DNA from 4 places in the Saezia sanguinis genome. Region 2 is predicted to be linked to each of the others. Evidence: predicted binding sites of a transcription regulator. Region 2 holds the regulator's gene; each other region holds the start of a gene.
The links. The regulator sigma-54, encoded in region 2, starts transcription at its own class of promoters, with help from an activator protein. The targets are predictions, from matches to a motif close to TGGCANGNAANCTGCTTT.

Region 1: the regulator sigma-54 is predicted to act here: its motif matches at 2,959-2,976, upstream of glnA (type I glutamate--ammonia ligase).
Region 3: the regulator sigma-54 is predicted to act here: its motif matches at 3,513-3,530, upstream of AACY98_RS14160 (pilin).
Region 4: the regulator sigma-54 is predicted to act here: its motif matches at 2,194-2,211, upstream of glnK (P-II family nitrogen regulator).

The regions. Positions count from the first base shown of each region.
Region 1 covers NZ_CAWUGC010000012.1:220,788-226,584, forward strand. Annotated here, with positions in the region: gene cml (CmlA/FloR family chloramphenicol efflux MFS transporter) at 1-496, opposite strand, end outside; gene AACY98_RS07810 (ArsR/SmtB family transcription factor) at 826-1,113, shown strand; gene AACY98_RS07815 (YgaP family membrane protein) at 1,205-1,399, shown strand; gene AACY98_RS07820 (carboxymuconolactone decarboxylase family protein) at 1,447-1,803, shown strand; gene AACY98_RS07825 (competence/damage-inducible protein A) at 1,998-2,846, shown strand; gene glnA (type I glutamate--ammonia ligase) at 3,043-4,458, shown strand; gene AACY98_RS07835 (hypothetical protein) at 4,626-5,108, shown strand; gene AACY98_RS07840 (hypothetical protein) at 5,255-5,797, shown strand, end outside.
Region 2 covers NZ_CAWUGC010000017.1:202,411-208,207, reverse strand. Annotated here, with positions in the region: partial or broken gene AACY98_RS12685 (IS5/IS1182 family transposase) at 1-101, shown strand, start outside; gene rarD (EamA family transporter RarD) at 117-998, shown strand; gene AACY98_RS12675 (RNA polymerase factor sigma-54) at 1,067-2,596, opposite strand; gene lptB (LPS export ABC transporter ATP-binding protein) at 2,614-3,420, opposite strand; gene lptA (lipopolysaccharide transport periplasmic protein LptA) at 3,440-3,928, opposite strand; gene AACY98_RS12660 (thiol:disulfide interchange protein DsbA/DsbL) at 4,232-4,816, opposite strand; gene AACY98_RS12655 (SPOR domain-containing protein) at 4,964-5,599, opposite strand; gene argS (arginine--tRNA ligase) at 5,632-5,797, opposite strand, start outside.
Region 3 covers NZ_CAWUGC010000019.1:121,145-126,941, forward strand. Annotated here, with positions in the region: gene AACY98_RS14150 (DNA internalization-related competence protein ComEC/Rec2) at 1-2,417, opposite strand, end outside; gene AACY98_RS14155 (RidA family protein) at 2,470-2,925, shown strand; gene AACY98_RS14160 (pilin) at 2,983-3,447, opposite strand; gene AACY98_RS14165 (serine hydrolase domain-containing protein) at 3,553-4,647, opposite strand; gene AACY98_RS14170 (isoprenylcysteine carboxylmethyltransferase family protein) at 4,596-5,510, opposite strand.
Region 4 covers NZ_CAWUGC010000014.1:110,448-116,244, reverse strand. Annotated here, with positions in the region: gene ampD (1,6-anhydro-N-acetylmuramyl-L-alanine amidase AmpD) at 1-412, shown strand, start outside; gene AACY98_RS08950 (YifB family Mg chelatase-like AAA ATPase) at 473-2,017, opposite strand; gene glnK (P-II family nitrogen regulator) at 2,329-2,667, shown strand; gene AACY98_RS08940 (ammonium transporter) at 2,688-3,992, shown strand; gene AACY98_RS08935 (carbon-nitrogen hydrolase family protein) at 4,106-4,948, opposite strand; gene AACY98_RS08930 (YhdP family protein) at 5,070-5,797, opposite strand, start outside.

The sequences.
Region 1 (5,797 bases), on a different contig from region 2:
GCCAACTGTCAACCAGCGTCCCTAACAGCGGGCCTGCCGCGGGCACTATCGCCAGCATGGATGCCAGCAAGCCATAGATGATGTTGCTTTCGTTACGACCTGAATAGATATCGCGCACAGTCGCGAAAGTGGCAACGAGGCATGCTGAGGCACCACAGGCCTGGATAACCCGCAAGCTCAGAAACACCGCTGGAGACGAAGTTGTCGCCAGACCGAATGACGCTATCGCATAGCAGATTCCACCACCCAATAACACAGGGCGACGGCCGAGCCGGTCTGACAAAGGGCCGAATAGAAGCTGACCGGCTCCCAGCAGAATCAGGTATAGCGTCAGGGTGAGCTGAATCGTACCGGCACTGGCACCGAGTGCATCGGTCATGAGCGGCACCACGGGCAGGTACATGTCCATACCCAGCGATGCCAGCAAATCAAACGGGGATAACAATAACAAAGTGGCAGCAAGAGAATACTGCCAGGAATTTTCTTTTGAGCACATAAAACCATCTCCTTAAATCAAGGATCTGGCGGCGCTCTCATAGAGCAGGTGAGTTTTGAAAACGCCGCAACAACCGAAAAACGTGGTTGATGCGGCTTATTTGTCTGCTTTTTTGGCTGTGCTCATGTTCAGGTTATTTTGCGGATGGATTTGTATCGTAACCGCTTTTGATGTGAAGCGGTATGCAAATTTTAGCCTTTGACATAATTATATTTTTATATATAATATAAATAAACATAATGTATTTTGATGGAGTGTTGATGTCAAAAGCTGAAACAAATTTATCCGTTTTATCCGACAGTACTAACCGCACTGACGTGTCTAAAGAAATGCGTGCCCACGCACAAGAGGCGTGCGCCTTGCTGAAAACGCTGGCCAATGAAGACCGGCTGATGCTGCTTTGCCAGTTGGTTGCCGGCACTTACCATGTGGGCGAGCTGGAAGCGCTGCTGGGAATCCGGCAGCCTACGTTATCGCAACAGCTGGGCATATTGCGTAAAGAAGGGCTGGTGCAGACGGAGCGCAAAGGGAAGTTCATGTATTACAGCATTGCCGAAGGTCATGCATTGCGTGTGATGCAGACCTTGTGGGAAATTTTCTGTGCCAAAACGGAATGATTCAGGCAAAAAATATTCCACGGACCTGTGTTGTTGTGTGATTTTAAAAAAGGTGTAGAAGCACCTATCAGTTTAAATAAAAGGATGATTTATGAGTAGGAATGTGTGCGGAATTGATCGCATCTGGCGTATTGTTTTAGGGGGGCTGCTGGTTGTGTTGACGCTGACTGGCGTTATCGGCTGGTGGGGCTGGATTGGGGTTGTGCCGATTGTGACGGGCAGCATTGGCTGGTGTCCTTTTTATATGCCTTTCCGCTTCAGTACCTGTAAAGGCCGAAGAGGCTGAGGCGTTTTGAATATTGAAAGCAGTGGTTCAATAAGCAAGGAATTAACATGGATAATTATTTTCAGAATCTGACACGGGATATCAATAAAAATCTGGAAGCTTTTCGCAAGGGCCAGCCTGATGTCATGAAAGGGTTTGGCGCGCTGGCACAGGCTGCGACAGCCGATGGCGCACTGGATGCGAAAACCAAGGAGCTGATTGCCCTGGCCTTAGGAGTGGGGGCGCGCTGCGATGGCTGTCTGGGCTTTCACAGCAAGGCACTGGTAAAGCTGGGAGCCACGATGGAAGAGGTTCAGGAAACATTGGCAATGGCGGTGTACATGGGCGGAGGGCCGTCCCTGATGTATGCGAGCAATGCGCTGGCGGCGTTCAAGGAGTTTTCTGCCTTGCAGCAGGCTAAATAACGGTTGATTTTTGACTGTGGCTTCATCAGCATGGCATTGCGTTTCAACATATCGTTGTGCCTGAAAATTGCGGATAGCAGAGTTTTCAAGAAGCCGGCGGGCCCACACTGCAGCTTGATAATGCAGAGGGGGGCCTTTTGTGTTTTCAGGTAATATACAATGATTTGGTTGGCTGACTTTAAAGTGGATATTTCATGAGCACTGATCTTGCACCTGTGTCGCAGGCGGTTAAAAACTTCGGTTTAATCCTCATTGGCGATGAGCTGCTTTCAGGGCGGCGCGCTGACAAGCATTTTCCGAAAGTGATTGAGTTATTGGCCGAAAGGGGGCTTCAGCTAAGCTGGATGCACTGTGTCGGGGATGAGTCGCAGCGTATCATCGAAGAGCTTCGATGGGCTTTTGAGAGTGGCGATATTGTGTTCAGTTGCGGCGGTATCGGGGCGACGCCGGATGACCATACCCGCCAATGCGCAGCACAGGCGCTGGGTGTGCCGCTGCGCCTGCATCCGGATGCCAAGCCTTTGATTCTGGAGCGTGCGCGTGAAATGGCACAGGAGCGGGGTTATGCATTCGATGAAAATGCGCCTGATACATTGCAGCGGCTGAACATGGGGGTGTTTCCTGAAGGGGCAAGCATTATTCCCAACCCTTATAACAAGATTCCCGGTTTCAGCGTACGCGATGTGCATTTCATGCCGGGGTTTCCTGTCATGGCCTGGCCGATGATTGAATGGGTACTGGATCATTATTATGCAGGCCAGTTGCAGCCCATAGCGCATGCGGAACGTTCCATCATTGTCTACGGTATGGGCGAGGCTACGCTGACGCCACTGATGGTGCATCTGGAAAATGTATTTCCCGGTGTCAAGATATTCAGCCTGCCCAGTGTCAACCATCCGGTGCATGGTGCGCACATTGAATTGGGCGTTAAAGGTGCGCCGGAACTAGTGAACCAGGCTTTTATGACGATGTTGTCTGAATTGAAGGCCTTACCTGTGCGGTTAGGCCCTGAATTGGTTCAAAAGCACAATACAGGTGCGTAAAATCAATATTGCACCAATATGGTGCGAAAATGTGCTGCAAGTAGATGTCTTTCGTTATGCTTTGGCCTGAATGCCCCGTGTGACATTACCGACAAAAGGGATAATGCCATGGTGGCATGGTTTCTGCTTTGCTTAAAGGTATTGATAGCGTGATGGACACGCAATATTTTATTTTTCCAGTCAAGGAGAGGTTGAAATGGCCAAGACAGTCGCAGACGTGATGAAGCTCATCAAAGAAAATGAGGTTAAATTTGTAGACTTTCGCTTTGCGGATACACGGGGCAAGGAGCAGCACGTCAGCGTGCCGATTTCGCACTTTGACGAGGATAAGTTCGTATCGGGCCATGCTTTTGACGGTTCGTCCATTGCGGGCTGGAAAGGCATTGAAGCATCAGACATGCTGCTGATGCCCGACCCTAATACCGCCAATATTGATCCCTTTTACGAAGAAACCACATTGTTCATGTCGTGTGATGTGCACGAGCCGGGCGATGGCAAGGCTTATGACCGCGACCCGCGCTCACTGGCACGGCGCGCAGAGGCTTATCTGAAAGCGTCCGGCTTTGGCGATACGGCATTTTTCGGACCGGAACCTGAATATTTTATTTTTGACAATGTGCGCTGGGGTGCGGACATGTCTGGCGCATTCTTCAAGATTGAAGAGTATGAAGCGCCCTGGAATACCGGTGCACAGTTTGACGGCGGCAACAAAGGACACCGTCCAACCGTGAAGGGCGGGTATTTCCCGGTTGCGCCAGTGGATACCACGCAGGATTTGCGTGCTGAAATCTCGCTGATTCTAGAGTCCTTGGGTATTCCGGTTGAGGTGTTCCACCATGAAGTGGCTGGTGCTGGGCAGAATGAACACGGCACCAAGTTCTCCACCCTGGTAGAACGTGCCGACTGGACCATTTTGCAGAAGTATGTGACTTTCAATGTGGCTGCTGCCTATGGCAAAACAGCGACGTTCATGCCTAAGCCTCTGGTTGGCGATAACGGCTCAGGTATGCATGTGCACCAGTCGATCTGGAAAGATGGCAAGAATCTGTTTGCCGGCAACGGTTATGCAGGCTTGTCTGATACCGCGTTGTACTACATTGGCGGTGTGATCAAGCATGCACGTGCACTGAACGCCATTACCAACCCGACCACCAATTCGTACAAGCGTCTGGTGCCTGGGTTTGAGGCCCCGGTTAAACTGGCCTACAGCGCACGTAACCGTTCGGCGGCGATCCGTATTCCTTATGTGGCCAGCGAAAAAGGCCGCCGTGTAGAGGTTCGCTTCCCGGATCCGATGGCTAACCCCTATCTGGCATTCTCTGCGTTGCTGATGGCCGGTCTGGATGGCATTGAGAACAAGATCCATCCCGGAGAGGCTGCAACCAAAGATTTGTACCACCTGCCGCCGGAAGAGGATGCCAAGATCCCGACAGTGTGCCACAGCCTGGATGAAGCCTTGGGCTATCTGGACAAGGACCGTGCTTTCCTGACCAAGGGTGGTGTGTTTACAGATACCATGCTGGATGCCTTCATTGAGCTCAAGATGGGTGAAGTTACACGCATGCGCATGGCAACGCATCCGGTTGAGTTTGACATGTATTACTCGCTGTGATGATGAACAAGCGTTTATGCTGCTGATGAAATGCAGCACGAAAGCAGCCCTTCAGGGGCTGCTTTTTTTATATATGGCACAAGGCGGGCACGGGATAAAACACCACGAAACGGCATATCGTATTAGAATGAAACATTGATATTGTCTCTGAAATGGGGTGATCAGTTATGCGTAAGATTTTCTGTTACCTGGTGTTATCCAGTGCCTTGATGATGGCTTCACATAGCTGGGCCCAGCAAACCTGGCGCTGCCCGGGCAATGTCTATACCAACGATTCAACGGAAGCCCAAAAAATCGGGGATTGTAAGCCGCTGAACAGCGATACGGTGACGGTGATTCCCGGACCGGAGCCTTCCCAGACCCAGAATGGGAGTTCCAATGCTGATGCGGATGCGGAACGCCAGCAGAATGCAGGTCAAGAAGATGCACTGAAGAGCCAGATGCGCGCAGCGCTGGAAGCGCAACTGGAGCAGAAAAGGCAAGAGCTGGATAAGCTGCAGGCGGAGTATAACAATGGTGAGCCTCAGCGTATGGGGCCAGAATTCCGCAATTATCAGCTTTATCTGAACCGGGTCGAGCGTTTAAAGAATGAGATCACCCAAAAACAGCAGGAAATGCAGCAGATTCAGGAGCAGTTGTCCACGCTCTGATTGAGGGGGCGCTTTTAGAAAAAGCGCCATTGGGCACAGCAACGAGAATGCGGGAAGTGTGCACATTTTGGCACCGATTTATCCCTGTGGTTTTGATGAATCAGCTTACAATGAAAGTCTATTGTTGACATAACATCTTTTCCGACATGAAAAAAGTTTTTATTTTGGGCGTTATTTGCCTTGCTATTCAAGCCGGTTCTGTCAGTTGGGCGCAAAGCAGGGCTTGGCGCTGCCCCGGAAACTATTACACCAACAGTTCTGAGGAGGCGCGCAAGATTGGCGGCTGCACCCAGTTGGACGATAGCAAGATTACCATCATCAATCAGGGTGGCAGCAGCGGTGGCGCCAGCAGGCCGTCCACCGGGGGTGGCTCTACCGGGACTTCTTCTGGTGGTGCATTGCGGGTGGATTCATCAAGCAACACGTCAACAACTCCAGCACCCAGGCTGGTGACGCCGGGCGAGCAGCAAAGCCGTGATGGTGATGCACGCCGGCTGCTGGAACTGGAGTTGAGTAACAAACAAAATGAGCTGGCGATGCTGCAGCGTGAATATAACGATGGCAAGCCAGAGCGTTTGCTCAGCGAGGCGCAGGATGATACGCAATACCAGAACCGGGTGGAGCGTTTGAGCAGAGAGATTGAGAGCAAGGTGGCAGATATCAATGCCATTCAAAATGAGCTGAATCGC
Region 2 (5,797 bases):
AGAAAAACCGCAGACTATGGAAAAACTGTGAACGCAAGCTCAACACCAGCTTACAGTTTGTCCTTATGGCTTTCCTTACGCTACTACTTAAAAGATCGTGAACAAGTTCTAAAGGTATTTTTTTCTCGATTCTGGCTTCTGCACTGTTTGGCGGGCTCTATTACTATGCCTCTTTGCTGCAGCCGCTGAGCGGGCAGGAAGTGATGGGGTGGAGAATATTGTTCACGCTGCCCATGGTGACGTTATTTGCGGTTGCCGGTAAAGAGTGGACTCTGGTGAAGCAGGTGTGGCAGCGGGTGAAAAAAACGCCGGCTTTTGCCGGGGTGCTGGTTCTGAATTCGTTTTTACTGGGCATTCAATTCTGGCTGTTCATGTGGGCGCCGATGAATGATCGCGCCTTGCAGGTCTCGTTAGGTTATTTTCTGATGCCTCTGGTGATGGTACTGGTAGGCTACTTTGTGTATGGCGAGCCGCTTTCCTGGCTGAAGAAGCTGGCAACTTTGCTGGCAGCCGTCGGAGTGGTCAATGAGTTTTTTTATGTTGGCGGCATGGCGTGGGAAACGCTGGTGGTTGCACTGGGTTTCCCTTTGTATTTTTTTATGCGGCGCCGTTTCGATGTGAACCACATGGGCGGGTTGTGGTATGAAATTGCATTGATGCTGCCCTTATCTGTCTGGTTTGTCATGCATGGCGCTCTGTCATGGGAGGTGCTGGCGCAAAAGCCTGCGCTGTATATTCTGATTCCGTTTCTGGGGGTGTTAAGCACGACGGCATGGGCTTTTTATGTGGTAGCCAATAAATTGCTGCCATTCAGTCTGTTTGGTCTGCTGGGCTATCTGGAACCGATATTGCTGGTGGCGGTTTCGTTGTTGCTGGGGGAATCAATTCACTTGCGTGAATGGCCCACCTATATTCTGATATGGGCCGCAATTGTGGTGCTGGTGTTGGAAGGGGGCAAGCATATGGTGATGCAAAAACATACCCGCGCGGCCCGCTGATGTTGGCAGCAAGATGTGTATAGTAGGTGGAAAACTGTTTTCTGTTAAAACAGATCAAACAGCACCATTTACACGGCTTTGCGCAGATTGGCGGGGGCAATTTTCAGCCCTTCGCGGTATTTGGCGACAGTGCGGCGTGCAACCTGTATGCCCTGCTCAGCGAGCATTTTTGAAATATCGTTGTCAGACAGCGGCTTTTGCGAGTCTTCCTCGGTGACCAGTTGTTTGATCAGCGCACGTACGGCAGTACTGGATGCGTTGCCGCCGGTCTCGGTAGACAGGGATGAGCCAAAGAAAAACTTGAGTTCAAAAATGCCAAATGGCGTCAGCATGTATTTGGCGGTTGTGACGCGAGAAATGGTTGATTCGTGCAGCCCCAGTTCGTCGGCAATTTCGCGTAACACCAGTGGACGCATGGCAATTTCGCCATGGGTGAAGAAATTTCTTTGCCGGTTCACTACTGCCTGAGAAACACGCAGAATGGTTTCAAAACGCTGTTGAATGTTTTTGATAAACCAGCGGGCTTCCTGAAGGCGCTGGTTCAAGGCCTGGGCGCCATCGTTGCCTTTATGTCCACGCAACGCCTGGGCATAGATATCATTGACACGGATTTTGGGCATGATGTCCGGATTGAGCGTGGCCTTCCATTGGTTGCCCGATTTTTTGATAATCACATCCGGGATGAGCACCGTTCCTGGTGAACTGGCAAACTGGCGTCCGGGCTTGGGGTCCAGCGTTAAAATGAGCTGATAGGCACTGCGTATGGTTTCTTCATCAAATCCGGTGATAGCCGCCAGCTTGCGGTGATCTCGTTTGGCAAGCAGATCCAGATGTTGCGTGCAAATGGTCAGCGCCAGGTCTTTTTGAAATGAGTCTGGCAGTTGTTTAAGCTGCAGGCACAGGCATTCGGACAGGTTGCGGGCACCGACACCTGCCGGGTGCATGGTTTGCAGCCAGTTCAGCGCGCATGTGAGGCGCTCCAGCATATCCTCATGTTCAAGCTCGTAGTCAATGTTGTTTTGGCGTGAAGAGAGTAACTGGTCGGTGATATCGGTCAGATCGTCGGCCAGATAGCCGTTTTCATCCAGGGATTCGATCAGAATGTACAACGCAGCTTTGTCTTCGTCGCTGATATGCAGTGTGCGGGCCTGCTGCATAAGGTGTTCTGTCAGCGATACATTTTGTGAGGCCCATTCCAAAGCGTTGGCGGTTTCCTCATCATCTGGCTGTGCGTTGCTGTTGGAAACGCTGTCTCCCCAGTCCCGGCTGTCTGACCAGTCCCATTCATCGTCGCCGTTGGAGCGGTTGTCGAGTTCCTGGGGCTGTGACCAGTCCATTTCCGAAAGTTCATTGCTGCTGGAAGCGCTGTCAGAGGAATCACCGGTGCTTGCCATGTTATCTGCCGACGCTGGTGCCAGCGGCAATTCATTGCCGGATTCCGGGCCGTCCTCTTCTAAAAAAGGATTGCTCTCCAGCATGCTTTCAACCTCCTGCTGCAATTCCAGCGTGGAGAGTTGCAACAGCCGGATCGACTGCTGCAATTGCGGTGTAAGCGCAAGGTGCTGTGAAATGCGTAGCTGAAGGCCCGGTTTCATCATGGTGCTTGACGACCTTGCTACATGCGGAAGTTTTCGCCCAGGTATACCCGGCGCACGTCAGGGTTGGCGACGATTTCGTCAGATGTACCCTGGGTCAGGACTTTGCCTTCACTGATAATGTAAGCGTGATCGCAGATGTTCAATGTTTCCCTTACGTTATGATCGGTAATCAGCACGCCGATGCCGCGTGCTTTTAAAAAACCAATGATGCGCTGGATTTCAATGACGGCAATCGGATCAATCCCCGCAAAGGGTTCATCCAGCAAAATGAAATGGGGGTAGGTGGCGAGTGCCCGCGCAATCTCCACGCGTCGCCGTTCACCACCGGACAGTGCCAGGGCGGGGGAGTCACGCAGCCGGTCAACGTGGAGGTCTTGCATCAGGCGGTCCAACTCTTCATCAATGCGTTTGCGTGAAAGGCTTTGCCCGTCGGCATCCAGTTGCAGTTCGAGCACCGCGCGGATATTTTCCGAGACACTGAGTTTGCGGAAAATAGACGCTTCCTGCGGCAGGTAGGATAACCCCATGCGGGAGCGCTCATGGATCGGCATGCGGGTGATGTCCCGGTCGTTGATCATGATTTTCCCGGCATCTGCACGTACCAGACCGACAATCATGTAAAACGAGGTGGTCTTGCCTGCGCCATTGGGGCCTAACAGGCCCACAACCTCGCCTGATTCCACAGCGATTGAAACGTCTTGCACCACGGTGCGGGCACCGTAGGTTTTTTTCAGCCCTGTCGCGTCGAGTTTTGCCTTCGCCACTTGGGAAGCGGTGTCTGGGGTTGATGTGGAAGATGTGGTTTTGGTTGCAACCAAACTCATGTCCAATCCTTCGGGCGGGTTAATCGTTTGGCTCAGGGGTTAAGACCATGGTCATGCGGCCACTGGCAGAGCTGCTGTTGGGACCGCTTTCCACGGTGAAAAAGCTGGTGGTGTCGTTATAGGTAATGACCCCGCCGGAAGACTGGTCCCAGAGCTCGGTACCCCGGTAACGCCGAATGGTCGCATCGCCAACGAGCTTCAATGTGGTGGTACGGCTGTCATATTCCAGGCGGATGGCTTCGCCTTCGATATATTCATTGGTGTTGTCACGGTTTTGCCTGAAATAGGCTCTGTGCTGGGCCGAGCCAATGGCAACGCCGAGCTGGTGCCCTGATGCCACCTGGCGGACATCCATTTGTGCGGCGCGTATGGTCAGTGACCCCTGCGAAGCAACCACATTACCGAAAAAGCGGCTGACTTTATTGGCATTGTCGTATTGCATGCGGTCCGCCTCAATGTGGATGGGCTGTTTGGCATCATCATTGGCGGCCCAGGAGGAAAAGGACATCAGGCATAACAGCGTGATAACAGGTATCTGCTTGGCTGCATATATGAAAAACCGTGAGAAAACAGTCTGCATAATTATGTCCGGCATGAAAATTGCATTAAACAACCCCTATCTTACTTGATTCTACAGGGGAGCGGTAATCATCCAGCAGAGAGCAGGAGGTTTTCTATCGGCTTGGATGAAATAGTCAAAAACAGTGTAAAGAAAGAGAATATGACAACCCGGAAAGGCAGGACCAATAAAAAAGCCGCCAAAGCGTATCGCGTTGAGCGGCATTTTCTATGGTAAAACCAGAAAAAGGTATTAGCTGCCCATAGAGGCTTTAACACGGGCGATCAATGTTTCAGCGACACGCAGTGCCTCTTGAGAGGCGCCAATGGTCCAATACTGTCCCCCAACGCCGATGGCCGGAGTTCCTTCAATGCCGTAGGCTTCCACCAGTTGATTGGCACGCTGAACCTTGGATTGCACACCAAAAGATTCATAGACTTTCATGGCTTCGTCGGCATTGATGCCATGAGCCGCAAAAAACGCGCGGATCGGTTTAGGTTCAATCAGATAATTTTTCTTTACCTGAACCTCTTCAAACACGGTGTCGTGCAGATCCAGCCGGTCGAGCGCTTCCAGCGTGTAATAAATACGGGCATGGGGTTCCACTATGGAGCGGAATGATACGGGAACGCGCTGAATGTAGGCATCTGCCGGTGCTTTGGCAGCCCAGGCGTTGAAGATGGATTCAAAAGCAAAACAGTGGTTACAGCTGTAGGCGAAAAATTCAATGACCTGTACTTTGCCAGCCGGTGCATCGTTGGGCAAAGCGGGCTTAACCAGCCAGAAATTCTTATTCTCCTGCAGAGCGACTTCGCTTGCTTGAGCCAGTGGGCTCATTAGCCCGGCTGTTATTACTGAAACTCCGGCGACGAGCCCTTTTGAAAAATGTCTGCGTTGCATGATCGTTGTTTTCCTATCTCTTATCTGCGAATGACCTTTGGAGTATAGGCAGTTCACATTAGTTCATATGGTGGCAGTGATTTGTTACTGCTGTACCAGTACGATGGCGGCATCAATGTTGTTGCTGGCCAGATTACGCTGTGCAATGCTGGCGGCTTCCCGGGTGGAGTAAGGGCCAAGGCGTACACGGTGAATCGTTCTGCCTGCTGCGGTTACCTGGCTGATGACAGCCTGGTTGCCCAGCAAAGCCAACCGGGCACGTTGTTGTTCGGCTTCGGTTGGGGAGGCAAAAGCGCCTGCCTGCACATAAAACTGCATGTTGGCTTCGGGGGGCGGGGTATTAGGCCGGCCTTCTGGCGCTACGGTTGTTGATGGCGCGACGCGTTCGTTGCCTGAAGGCATGGCACCACCCAGCGCAGCAATGGCAACCGGGTCATCTGTGGTGGCAGGGGCCGGGATCACGCTGTCTGTTGGCGTTGTTGCTGTCTCAGGCAGTGGCGGGGGTGTCTGCTGCTCGGGCGCGGCAGGCCCGCCTTGGGGCTGCAAAGAACGGTTCGGATTCCAGTCACTCGGTACCTGGAGCGGCTCCTGCTGAGAATAGCGGTCGGCAAAGGGGACCGGCGTTTTGGTGATGTAAAACGCCACGCCTGCCGCAATAATCAGGCCCAGTACCAGCCCGAGAATAAAGCCGATCAGTGAAAGTCCGCGCTGTTGAATCATGATAGAAGTTGATTGCATAGTAAAGATTGCCCTTATGATACTACATCGTTGCGACTCATTGATTCTGGCGCACCAACGCCCAGCAAGGCCAGGCCATTTGCCAGTACCTGGCGTGTGGCGCTCAATAATGCCAGACGGGCCAAAACCAGATTGGCGTCCTGGACCAGTACGCGTTCGGCATCATAGTAACTGTGGAAG
Region 3 (5,797 bases), on a different contig from region 2:
AAACGGTTCAGATACCCCGATTGAACAACAACCCAGTGCGGATTGACCGCGTCTAAAAATGCTTCTGAAGATGATGTTTTACTGCCATGGTGCGGTGCCAGCAGCCAGTCAGCATGAAGTGAGGTGCCGCATTGCTGCTCTGCTGAATCTGCCGCACTTGCGCCAATAGGATCAGTTGGATGTATGCGTGCAGAACAATCCTCAGACCGCGCAACCAGATCCCCCTCTTGCTTCGCTTCAATATCTCCTGTCAGCAATGCCGCCACCTCTTTTCCCGCTGCATTGGTTGCAGCAACCCGCAACACACAGGACTGTGCATTACCTGACAACGCCCGGGAATTTCCCTGACTTTCCATTTGTACAGTGGGATGCAGCACCGTAAACTGCACATCATCCCACTGCCACGACAACCCGGCCACACAGCTAATATGATCTGCCGCAGTTGATTGCCAGATGACATCACCAGATGGCGCGGATGCCAGCAGATCAGCCTGCGGATACGCCGCCAGGACCGAATACAATCCACCGGCATGATCTGCATCCACATGGCTGACCACCACACGATCCAAATGCACGCCCAGCGCATGCAAAGCGGGCACCACCATGAGCGATCCGGCATCTGAATCTTCAGTATATTTAGGGCCGGTATCGTATAGCAGATCATGTGTGGCAGTGCGCACCAGCACCGCACTCCCCTGCCCAACATCCAGCGCAATCACCTCAAACTCACCTCGCGCAACCCGGGTTGGCTGCCAAACCAATACAGGAATAAGCATTAATAAGCCAAGCAGCCGGTAACGCCATCGCCATGTTGGCAGCACCAGAACAACCGCCCCCAGCACAGCAGCAACGCCCACCGGCCATGGCGGTACGGCGCTGCTCCACACCGCCCATGTCCAACCTGAAAGCCATTGCAAAACCGCCAGCAATACATCGGCGGCCCACGCAGCAAAGAGCCATAACGGGTGCCATACCATACCCAGCAGCGACAGAGGCACCATCACAAAAGTGACCCATGGAATTGCAAACAGATTAGCGACCAGCCCCACCACAGAAACCTGCTGAAACAACAGCAATGTCAACGGTGCCAGTGCAATTGAAATGCGCCATTGCACCACCAGCAGTTGCCAGCAACTTCGCCATATACTTTTCCATAAACGCTGCCACCAGGGTTGCAAGGCAAGCTGTGCTAGCGACGAATTCTGTTTCTTCCGCTCCAACTGTTTCTGCCCGTCAATACCATCTGTTGCCTGTACCAGTAAAACGCCTACTGCAATGAACGACAGCCAGAATCCCGCCTGCAATAATGCCCAAGGATCTGCCGCCACTACAACTGCCGCAGCAAAACACCACACGGTGTACCATGGCCAGCGTATTCCGACAACACGCAGCAACACCACCGTTGCCAGCATCAGCACCGTGCGCTGTGCCGGAATACCCCAGCCGGCAAACAATGCGTACAAGACTGCACACAACAACCCGCCTACGGCAGCAGCCGTATGCGCAGGCAGCCACAACATCAAACGTACACTGCGCCGCCACAACCAGTTGATCAGGCACATCGCCAGCCATGCCATCATCGTGATGTGCAACCCCGAGATACTGACCAGATGCGCTACGCCAGTGGTACGAAATATCTGCCAGTCATCCCGGGAAATGGCACGCTGGTCTCCCAGGGTTAACGCAGCAAGCAGGCCTGCCTGCCGTGCATCCGGCACGGTATGCATGATTTTGCCCCGCACCTGCTCCCGCCAGTGTTCCACCAAGGAGCCCTGAGCATCAGCCAGCAACTGAGGCGTAGCCGCATTTTTAGCAGTCCGCACATACCCTACTGCGCCAATACCCTGCCCCCACAGCCACAGTTCATAATCAAAACCATGCGGGTTCATGCTGCCATGGGGTGCGCGCAGGCGCACTTCAAAGCGCCAATGCTGCCCAACGTGGATATCGGGCATGGCATCGTTGGTACCATTCGCGGCAGACGTGCTGAAATACCAGCTTAATTGCAGTTTGGCAGGCAATTGAACCGGTTCACCATTCAACTCCGCAGTTTTAACCTCCAGCGTAAAACGCCAGCGCCCGGACTGCAATTGCGGCAGCGTATCCACCACGCCTTCGACCAGAATATCCTGCCGCTCCAGCCCCGGCGGCATTGCATCTGCCATTTTGTGTGCTGCCCGCCAGCCGGCCCAGGCAAAGCCCATGCAAACCAATAATGCCCAAACCAACACACGCTGGCCCCAGCGCCGGTACCGGCCCTGCACGGCGTACAGACTCTGACGCCAGGCATAAACCATCCATGCCAGACCTGCTCCGGCAGCCAGAAAAAGCACCAGGTAAATTTCTGCGCCCCATAACCGGGCCTGGCCCAACTGCCATGCGATACCCACCAGCCATGCTGCACAAATTGCTTCCATGGGTTAAAGTTTAGGGCAATTCTCTCCGTATTTTTATTGAAAAGGAAAACACATGTCTGTTTACCACAAACTAGATGCACTGAACATCAAACTTCCCGGTGTTGCAACACCGGCGGCTGCATATGTCCCCTATGCCATTTCAGGCAAGCAGGTTTACCTTTCCGGCCATATTGCCAAAAAGGAAGGTACACCGTGGGTAGGGCAACTGGGTAAAAACATGAGCACAGAAGAAGGCAGACTTGCTGCACACGCCGTTGCCATTGACCTGCTTGGAACCCTGCATGCCGCTACCGGGGACCTGAATAAAATCAAACGTATCGTCAAAGTGGTCAGCCTCGTTAACAGCGCACCAGACTATACCGAACACCACCTGGTGACCAACGGCTGCTCGGAACTGCTGGGAGAAGTATTTGGAGAAAAAGGCCAGCATGCCCGCAGCGCCTATGGTGTGGCCCAACTGCCTATGGGAGTTTGTGTGGAGATTGAACTGATTGCAGAACTGCTATAAAACAAAAAACAGATAGCCCTTTTTAGTGCATAGCGGGCACAAAACATCCTCTGACTTTTAACGGCAATCGGAGGGCAACCGATTCTGAGACACAGATCCTGTGGCTTCAGTGCATGTCCAACTGACACGCCCATACGGAATAACGCCAGCCACCAAAGGGCCGTTATTCCCTGTCGGGGTCAATAGTAATTGAATGTTTTGGGCATGGGCTGAGCCGGTAATGGTGATTACGCCTGTGGGACCATCAATAGAAATGTTGCTGGTGTTCCTCGTCGAAACAAACCCCTGCCATCGGCTATCTAAAGGGTTAATGCCGTTAACTGCATTCTCTGCTACCAACGATTTGGCCGTACTTGCCAGCATCAGCCCTTCTCCCAAGCGTGTACGAACCACATAATCCTGATACATAATCAAACCAAAGGCAGCCAAAATTCCTGTGATGACTACAACAATCATCAACTCAATCAGGGTAAACCCATTTTGAAAACCTTTTTGTGTTGTCCACGCCATTTCGTTTTTCATCCAACTTATCCTTGTACTGCTGTGCAAGTTGACTATGCTGCAATCAAGCTGCTCCTTAACATTAAACAGCAAAAATCATGCCAGAATATTTTGAAAACAATGGATTTACAACCTTTCGCTTAATATACCTTTCAATGCCGAAAAAGCCTCGCTGTAGTTCCACAGCTGCCCCTCCACAAAAGCAACAACAATCGTTCCATCCGGCAAAATAAGCGCAAAACTATAATGCAACGGTGGAAATGCACCATAATGCGTTAATTGGTTGCTGCCATCATTTTGTGGCCAAATGCGCCATCCCAGACCATAATAGCTCTGGGTGTATGCCGCTCGTAACGGCGGAACAGCAATTTGCCTGACATGAGGCAGTTCCAGTGCATAAATCGCCAGCAGAGTATCCAGATCAGCAGACCAGCCTCCAACCGGAGCAGCTCCCTGCAACTCCTCCCTGCTTGTAAAAGGCACTGCGCCTGCTGTTGCCGCCACTCCGGTAATGGTCAGTTTTTCAGCAGAAACGCCACGATCCTGCAGCATAGCATGCACCGCATCCTCATAAGTAAGACCGGCTTTGCTTTCAATGATTTTGCCTAAAAAACAGTAGCCAATATTTGCATACTCGATCTGGCTGCCGGGCACATCATCAAGTTTTCGTTCAAGCACTTTATGGATAGCTTGGTCGCATGAAACCAAACCGTTATCCGTTACCACTACATCACCCGATTGGCGGGCGCTAAATCCTGCTACATGTCGCAATAGGTCAGCTACCGTGATCTGCCGATAGTATTCGTCCCGGGAGTAGTCAAGTTGAGGCAATAAATCGACCAGTTTTCCGTCCAACTGCAACTGCCCCTTTTTCACCATCCAGCGGATAGTCATCGCCGTGATCGGCTTGGACAAACTGGCAATGCGCATTGGTTCATTTTCCGTCAAAGGAAGCACCTTTTCCTCGCCATTGCGGGCATGGTATCCGATCACGATATGCTCTGTGCGTCCATCAGGATGTCGAATCCCAAGCATCATACCATCCAGGTGCCACAGCATTGCAAAGCGGCGTAACTCCCAGTTCAACGGTAATGGCCCACCTTGATACCAATAACAACCGGCAGCAACCACACTCAGAAGCATCAATAAAATAGTCAGTCTGGTTTTTTTCATTGAAAAAGTTTTTTCACGCGGGCGAACAAACCATTGCGAGCAATCCATTTCGAGTATGCCTGATACTGCGGGTCCTGCATCAAATGCCACTCTTCTGTTTTGGCTCGACACCAGTAAATCATGTTGGTCACAAATAATGCCCCCACCATCTGCAAAGTATGCCAACCCGAAGCCATGCTTAAAAAGGGAACATACAAAAACCACCATGACAGGTTTTTGGCCAGATAAGCCGGATGCTTAAAGTAACGGTAAGGACCATTGGTAATGATGCCACGGTTGGTCAAATTGCTGAACCGGATACCGAAAATCACTGTTGCCCATGCGTAAATCACCGTCAATGCAACGATAACGGCGCCCCAACTGTAAAACAGGGGGCTCCCCCGCTCAAACCAAACCATCCATGGAGCGCCCCCTGTACCCGAGCCATTTTGGGTATATAGCATAAGACCTGCATTTTCGCGTAAGAACATTAAAGGTGGATAACAGACCAGAGCCGCTACCCAGGCCAGCAAGTAGGGATTACTGGATCTGATATGGGTATCCAGACGATGCGAATTACACATATAGCCAATTGTTGCGTAAACCGTATCGATCAGGTACAGAAGTGCCATCGGCACAAAATACCATGCGATCTGAAAGCCACGCTCCAGATCATGATAAAACATGACCAGCCAAAGATACGAAGCATCAATCATCAAGGGTAGAAAAAACGCCTTGATCAAATGATTGCGCGCTGTATCTTTCCATACCCCCCACCGGTATCCCTGCTGATCCAGCGCATAGCCTAAAGACAGTAAGGTTCCGGGCTCCCAATCTTCACTCCGGACTCTTATCAGGTAAAAAAACAGGTACCCCAGCAACAACGGCCCCAACCAGGGCAAAAATTCCAACAATGTTGCAGTAACTGCCATATTTGCAAACTGAAATACAGCTAAAGTTACCACCCAGATCAAGCCTGCAAATAGCAGCCCACGAATTTTCCAGCCCAATATCTGTTGGCAAGTAAAAGAACCAGGAGCGGTGGCCGTACTTTTCCACTGCCGGTTCCTGTAATATTCAGCAAACAGCATAGGCACAGTTGCGCTTCCCATCAAAACAAGCCACGCAATGGTATAACCAGGCCGGACAATATAAACAACGATCAGTGCAGCAAGAAGCCCGAAAATACCCGCAACGCCAGTCCAAGCGGAAACCGCTG
Region 4 (5,797 bases), on a different contig from region 2:
GTTTTTGAACCAACTGGACTGGTCGGCACATCCTTATTATGAAAAAATCCGTGGAACAACGGTTTCTTCTCATTTTGTCATAGACCGTCATGGCGTATTGACACAATACGTTTCGTGCAACCAGCGGGCGTGGCATGCCGGGCGCTCCTGCTGGCAGGGGCGGCCAGAGTGCAATGACTGGTCTATCGGAATCGAACTGGAAGGACTGGAAGGGTTGCAGTTTGAGGATTTTCAATACGAAACACTCTCTGCCTTGATTGGGGCGCTGTGTGAGTGCTATCCGATTACCTGGGTGGCAGGGCACGAACATATTGCGCCGGAAAGAAAACAAGACCCTGGCCCTGGTTTTGACTGGACACGATTAAAAGCCATGACTGGCCTGTCATCACAGGCGTTTCCTCCCGAGGTGTAAAACTCTGGTGCTGTGACCGGATGATTCTGCAAAGGATGGGTTTTATCCGCCAGCAGCATTTCAATTTCGGATGTGCAGTGCACGCCGGTACTGAATGGCTTCGGACAAATGTTCTGTTGCAACCTGTTGGCTTTGTGCAAGATCTGCAATGGTGCGTGCAACACGCAAAACCCGGTGAAAGCTGCGCGCACTCCAGCCCAGTTGCGTGGCTGCGCGTTGCAAAAATTGAGCAGACGCTGAATTGAGCTTACAGGCATGGTCAAGCTGCTTGCCGGATAACTTGTGGTTGGTGTGGCCCTGCCGTTGTATTTGAATGTCTAATGCCTGTGTGACACGTGCAGCAATATGGGCGCTGGATTCTGCTGCTGAAGGGCGCATCAGTTCTGAAGGAGGCAAAGCGCTGACTTCTACCTGCATGTCAATGCGGTCCAGAAACGGACCGGAAAGCTTATTCTGGTAACGGGCAATCTGGTCTGGTGTACAGCGGCAATGGTGTGTGGTATCGCCAAGGTAGCCACAGGGGCAGGGATTCATGGCAGCAATCAGTTGAAACTGGGCGGGGTACCGTGCCCGCTGAGCCGCCCTGACGATGGTGATCTCACCGGTTTCAAGCGGCTCACGCAGTGCTTCCAGCGCATTGCGCGGAAATTCGGGCAATTCATCCAGAAAAAGCACGCCATGGTGTGCCAAAGAAATTTCACCTGGTCTGGGGGGAATGCTGCCACCAACCAGTGCGACGGCAGAGCATGAGTGATGCGGCGATCTGAAAGGCCGCTGGCGCCAGTGTTTTAAGTCCAGATGGCCATCCACACTGGCAATGGCTGCGGTTTCCAGCGCCTCTTCAATGCTCAGTGTTGGCAAAATGGTGCACAAACGCTGCGCCAGCATCGATTTGCCGGTGCCTGGCGGCCCTACCAGCAGTAAAGAGTGCCGCCCCGCAGCGGCGATTTCCAGTGCCCGTTTGGCGGTCGTTTGTCCGCGCACTTCGCTCAGGTCAATGCCATAGTCTGGTGTTATCGGCGCATGCTCTGGTTGTATGCGGGTGCATCCGACCGAGGCCGAAGCGTCTGAAGCCATATCTTGACGGCATCCAGAAATAAGAAACTGCACCACATCTGTCAGATGTTGGGCCGCATAAACCTCAATATGGGTGACCAGCGCGGCTTCATGTGCACTGTGGGCAGGCAGTATCAGGGCGCGCTGCTGCTGTTTGTGTTGCTGCAGTGCCATGCTCAAGGCACCTCGGATCGGGCGCAATTCGCCCCCCAGCGAGAGTTCGCCAGCAAATTCATAACCGTCGAAAACAGCGGAGTCTAGTTGCCTTGATGCTGCCAGAATGCCGAGCGCGATCGGCAGGTCAAACCGCCCGGAATCTTTGGGAAGGTCTGCCGGAGCCAGATTCACGGTTATTCGTTTATTGCTGGGGAATTCAAAACCACTATTGATCAGTGCCGAGCGCACACGCTCCCGGGCTTCTTTGACTTCTGTATCTGCCAGGCCCACCAATGTGAAGCTGGGCAAGCCGTTGGCCAAATGAACTTCAACGGTGACTTCAGGTGCCTGAATGTCAATAACTGCACGACTGTGGAGGATTGCAAGACTCATGTTTGCACCAATTCTGGGAGGTTTGTGTGAGTGGCATGCACATGATTTGTGCATTGCAACATATTGGAGATATCTGATTTTAACGTCTGCAACACAGATAAAACTGTTGGATTCATTTTCACGCACATTCTGATAAAGAAAGAACACGGGCGTTTGGGCAAGGTGAAATTTCAGGCTGGCATGATTTCTGCAAAACGATACTCAGAATATCTTTTTGAAGGTTAACGCCTCTTATGCTTTCAGCGGCGGAATGCCCTTCAGAAAGAAGCAGATGAAGTATGTGTGCATTTCAACAAACGAGGATCACTATGATGAAAATGATCACCGCCATCATTAAACCATTCAAGCTCGACGAGGTTCGGGAAGCGCTGTCAGACCTGGGTGTGCAGGGAATTACGGTTTCCGAAGTCAAAGGGTTTGGCCGCCAGAAGGGACATACCGAACTGTATCGGGGTGCCGAGTATGTGGTTGATTTTCTCCCGAAAGTAAAGATTGAAGCGGCTGTCAGCTCTGACATGCTGGAGCAGGTCATTGAAGTGATCGAGGGGGCTGCCCGAACCGGCAAGATTGGTGATGGCAAAATTTTTGTGTACGACCTGGAGCAGGTCGTGCGCATTCGAACGGGTGAAACGGGTAAAGACGCTTTGTGATGGAAGTGGGGATTGACATGATGAATAAACGATGTGCTTTAGTGGGATTGGGTGCTTTGCTGAGCGTGTTTGCAACCGGTGCAAGTGCGCAGGAGGCGGCTCCTGTATTAAACAGTGGTGATACAGCATGGATGCTGACTTCCACCATGCTGGTGATTTTGATGATCATTCCCGGTCTGGCTTTGTTTTATGGCGGTATTGGGCGTGCAAAAAACATGTTGTCGGTATTGATTCAGGTGTTTGCCACGTTCTCGCTGATTTCCGTGTTGTGGGCGATTTATGGCTATACGCTGGCATTTGGTGCAGAAGGTGCGGTCTTTGGAGACTTCAGTAAAGCATTTTTACTTGGAATTACACCGGATTCTCTGGCTGGCAGGGCTTTTCCTGAACTGGTGTTTGTATCATTCCAGTTGACATTTGCCGCCATCACCTGCTCGCTGATTGTGGGCGCGTTTGCAGAACGCATGAAATTTTCTGCGGTGCTGATTTTCATGGTGATCTGGTTCACGTTCTGTTATGTGCCGATTGCCCATATTGTGTGGGGTCCCGGCGGCTTTCTGGCAAAGGACGGCGCGATGGATTACGCAGGCGGTACCGTGGTGCATATCAATGCGGGCGTTGCGGGCCTGGTGGGCGCCTATCTGGTGGGAAAACGCATTGGTTTTGGGAAAGAAGTGCTGGCACCCCATTCGGTTACGCTGACGATGGTGGGCGCAGCACTGCTGTGGGTGGGCTGGTTTGGTTTTAATGCCGGCTCGGCCACTGCGGCCAATGGTGGCGCTGGACTGGCGTTTCTGAATACCATCTTAGCCACCAGTGCGGCAACACTTTCCTGGCTGGCTGTGGAAGGGCTGCTGCGGGGCAAGGCTTCCATGCTGGGTGCTGCCTCCGGCTGTGTAGCGGGTCTGGTTGCGGTCACGCCTGCCGCCGGGTTTGTCGGCCCGATGGGTTCTATTGTCCTGGGCCTGATTGCAGGTGCTGCCGGATTCTGGGGGGTAAATGGCTTGAAACACATGTTGCGTGTTGACGATGCGTTTGATGTGTTTGGCGTGCACGGTGTGTGCGGAATCATTGGCGCCATTCTGACCGGTGTTCTGGCTGCACCTGCTTTAGGGGGATATCCGCTGGATGCCGAAACGTATTCAATGGGCGGACAGGTTTGGATTCAGGTGAAAAGCGTGCTGGTAACGATTGCCTGGTCCGCAGTGGTGGCTTTCATTGCCTATAAAATCGCGGACATGATCGTTGGTTTGCGCGTTGGCGAAGAGGCCGAGCGCAGTGGGCTGGACCTGGCGCTGCATGGCGAAGTGGCCTACCGCGATTAGTATCAGTTGTCTACGCTATCTCTTCTGAGATGGATATTGGCCCGGCACATGCCGGGCTTTTTTTATGAATTTGTGATGCGGCTGAAACTCACGGGTAGGCCATTGCGGGCAGCTTAGTCCACCAGCATGCGGTGTTTCAGTGCCGGTAACTGGGTGCGGATGGTATGAATATACTGGCGATCCATGTCTGCAAAAATAACGCCGGCACCCTCGGCCTGCATTGACAATATCTGCCCCCATGGGTCGACGATCATGCTGTGTCCCCAGGTCCGGCGCCCGGTCGGGTGTATTCCGCCCTGTGCGGCTGCCAGGATGTAACACTGGTTTTCAATCGCACGTGCGCGCAGCAGAATTTCCCAATGTGCCTGGCCGGTATGGTAAGTGAATGCCGAGGGTATCAGCATGAGGTCACAGGGCATGCTGCCGGGAGCCGATAACTGGCGGTACAACTCTGGAAAACGCAGGTCATAGCAAACGCTTAAGCCGATTTTCAGTGTGGCACCGTCCGCTGTTGGCATGGTGAATGTTTTGGTGGTGGTGCCTGCTTCATGAACAGTGGATTCATCATAATGTTCTGAACCGTTGTCGTAACGGAACAGATGAATTTTGTCATAGCGTATCACCAGCTCGCCTTTGGGGTCATAGACCAGGCTGCTGCTGCGCACCAACTCAGAGGAGTCTTCACTGCGCAGGGGGATGGTTCCCCCCACAATCCAAATGCCTAAATCTTTAGCGGCTTTGGACAATGCCGATTGTATCGGGCCATGCTGAAGGTCTGCTTCGTATTCTGCATACTGCAATTTGTCATGATCTTTGAATCCCATGGCGCAGAAATATTCGGGTAAAACGGCAAGCTGAGCGCCCCCTTGTGCGGCGGTTTGCAACAGCCTGAGTGCGGTTTCGATATTTTCGGCGACCCGTGGGGTGCTGACCATCTGGATTGCAGCAATTTTCATGTACGATACCTCCTATGAGTTTCAATCATCCCTGAAACGGGCATTTTTGGCTAGTATGACCACATGCTCTGGTGAAGTGTTATGGCTGAACCATGTGACCACTTCCTGCGAAAAGGGATGGTTATTTCCGGTTGTCTGGCGCCAGATCGGGCACTGCTGGCGCAGGGTTGGCTGGCTCGGGCGACTGGTCCGTTACATCCGGTTCTTCCCAACTGCCCGAAATGTAATAGACTTTTGTAGCCATGCGGCGCAAAGGCTCGCGCAATACCAGCTGTGCAGCCAGTGAGCCAATGCCTACGGCAGGGTTGACCGCAGTCAATGCCAGCGAGGCTGCGCCGGCATTGATTTCAGGTGCTACCGTAACTTGAAGCTGCTGGGTTTGGTTGCGCAGGTCAATTTTCCCTGTGGCGTGAACCAGCGCATTAACGCCATTGAGCTGCAGCGTATGGATTTGCATGAGACCGTTGTCTATCAGGAAATGCCCATCCAAAGCGTTGAATGCGAGCCCGTCTTTAAACACATCCCGAAAGTCCAGTGACAGGCGGTTGGGCAATGATTGCAGGCTTAAAACGCTGAGCAGGCGGCTGGCCCGCGGGTTGGCAACCAGCAGTTGCCCTTTGCCCAGTTGCAGCGTCAACTGGCCATGTAGGGTGTTCAAGTCAAAATGATACGGCGCGGCGTGCCAGCTCAGTTCTCCTTTCAGCGTACCAGGTGCATTGGCAATGGAGTGAGACAGGTCAAGCTGTGTCAGCAGTTGCCCTGCATCGGGCGTGTTCAATGCCAGTTCAAGTGAAGTGGTCGGTGCCGGGGTGTTGGCCCAGTAGCCTTTGGCCTGCAAGGTGGACGCGC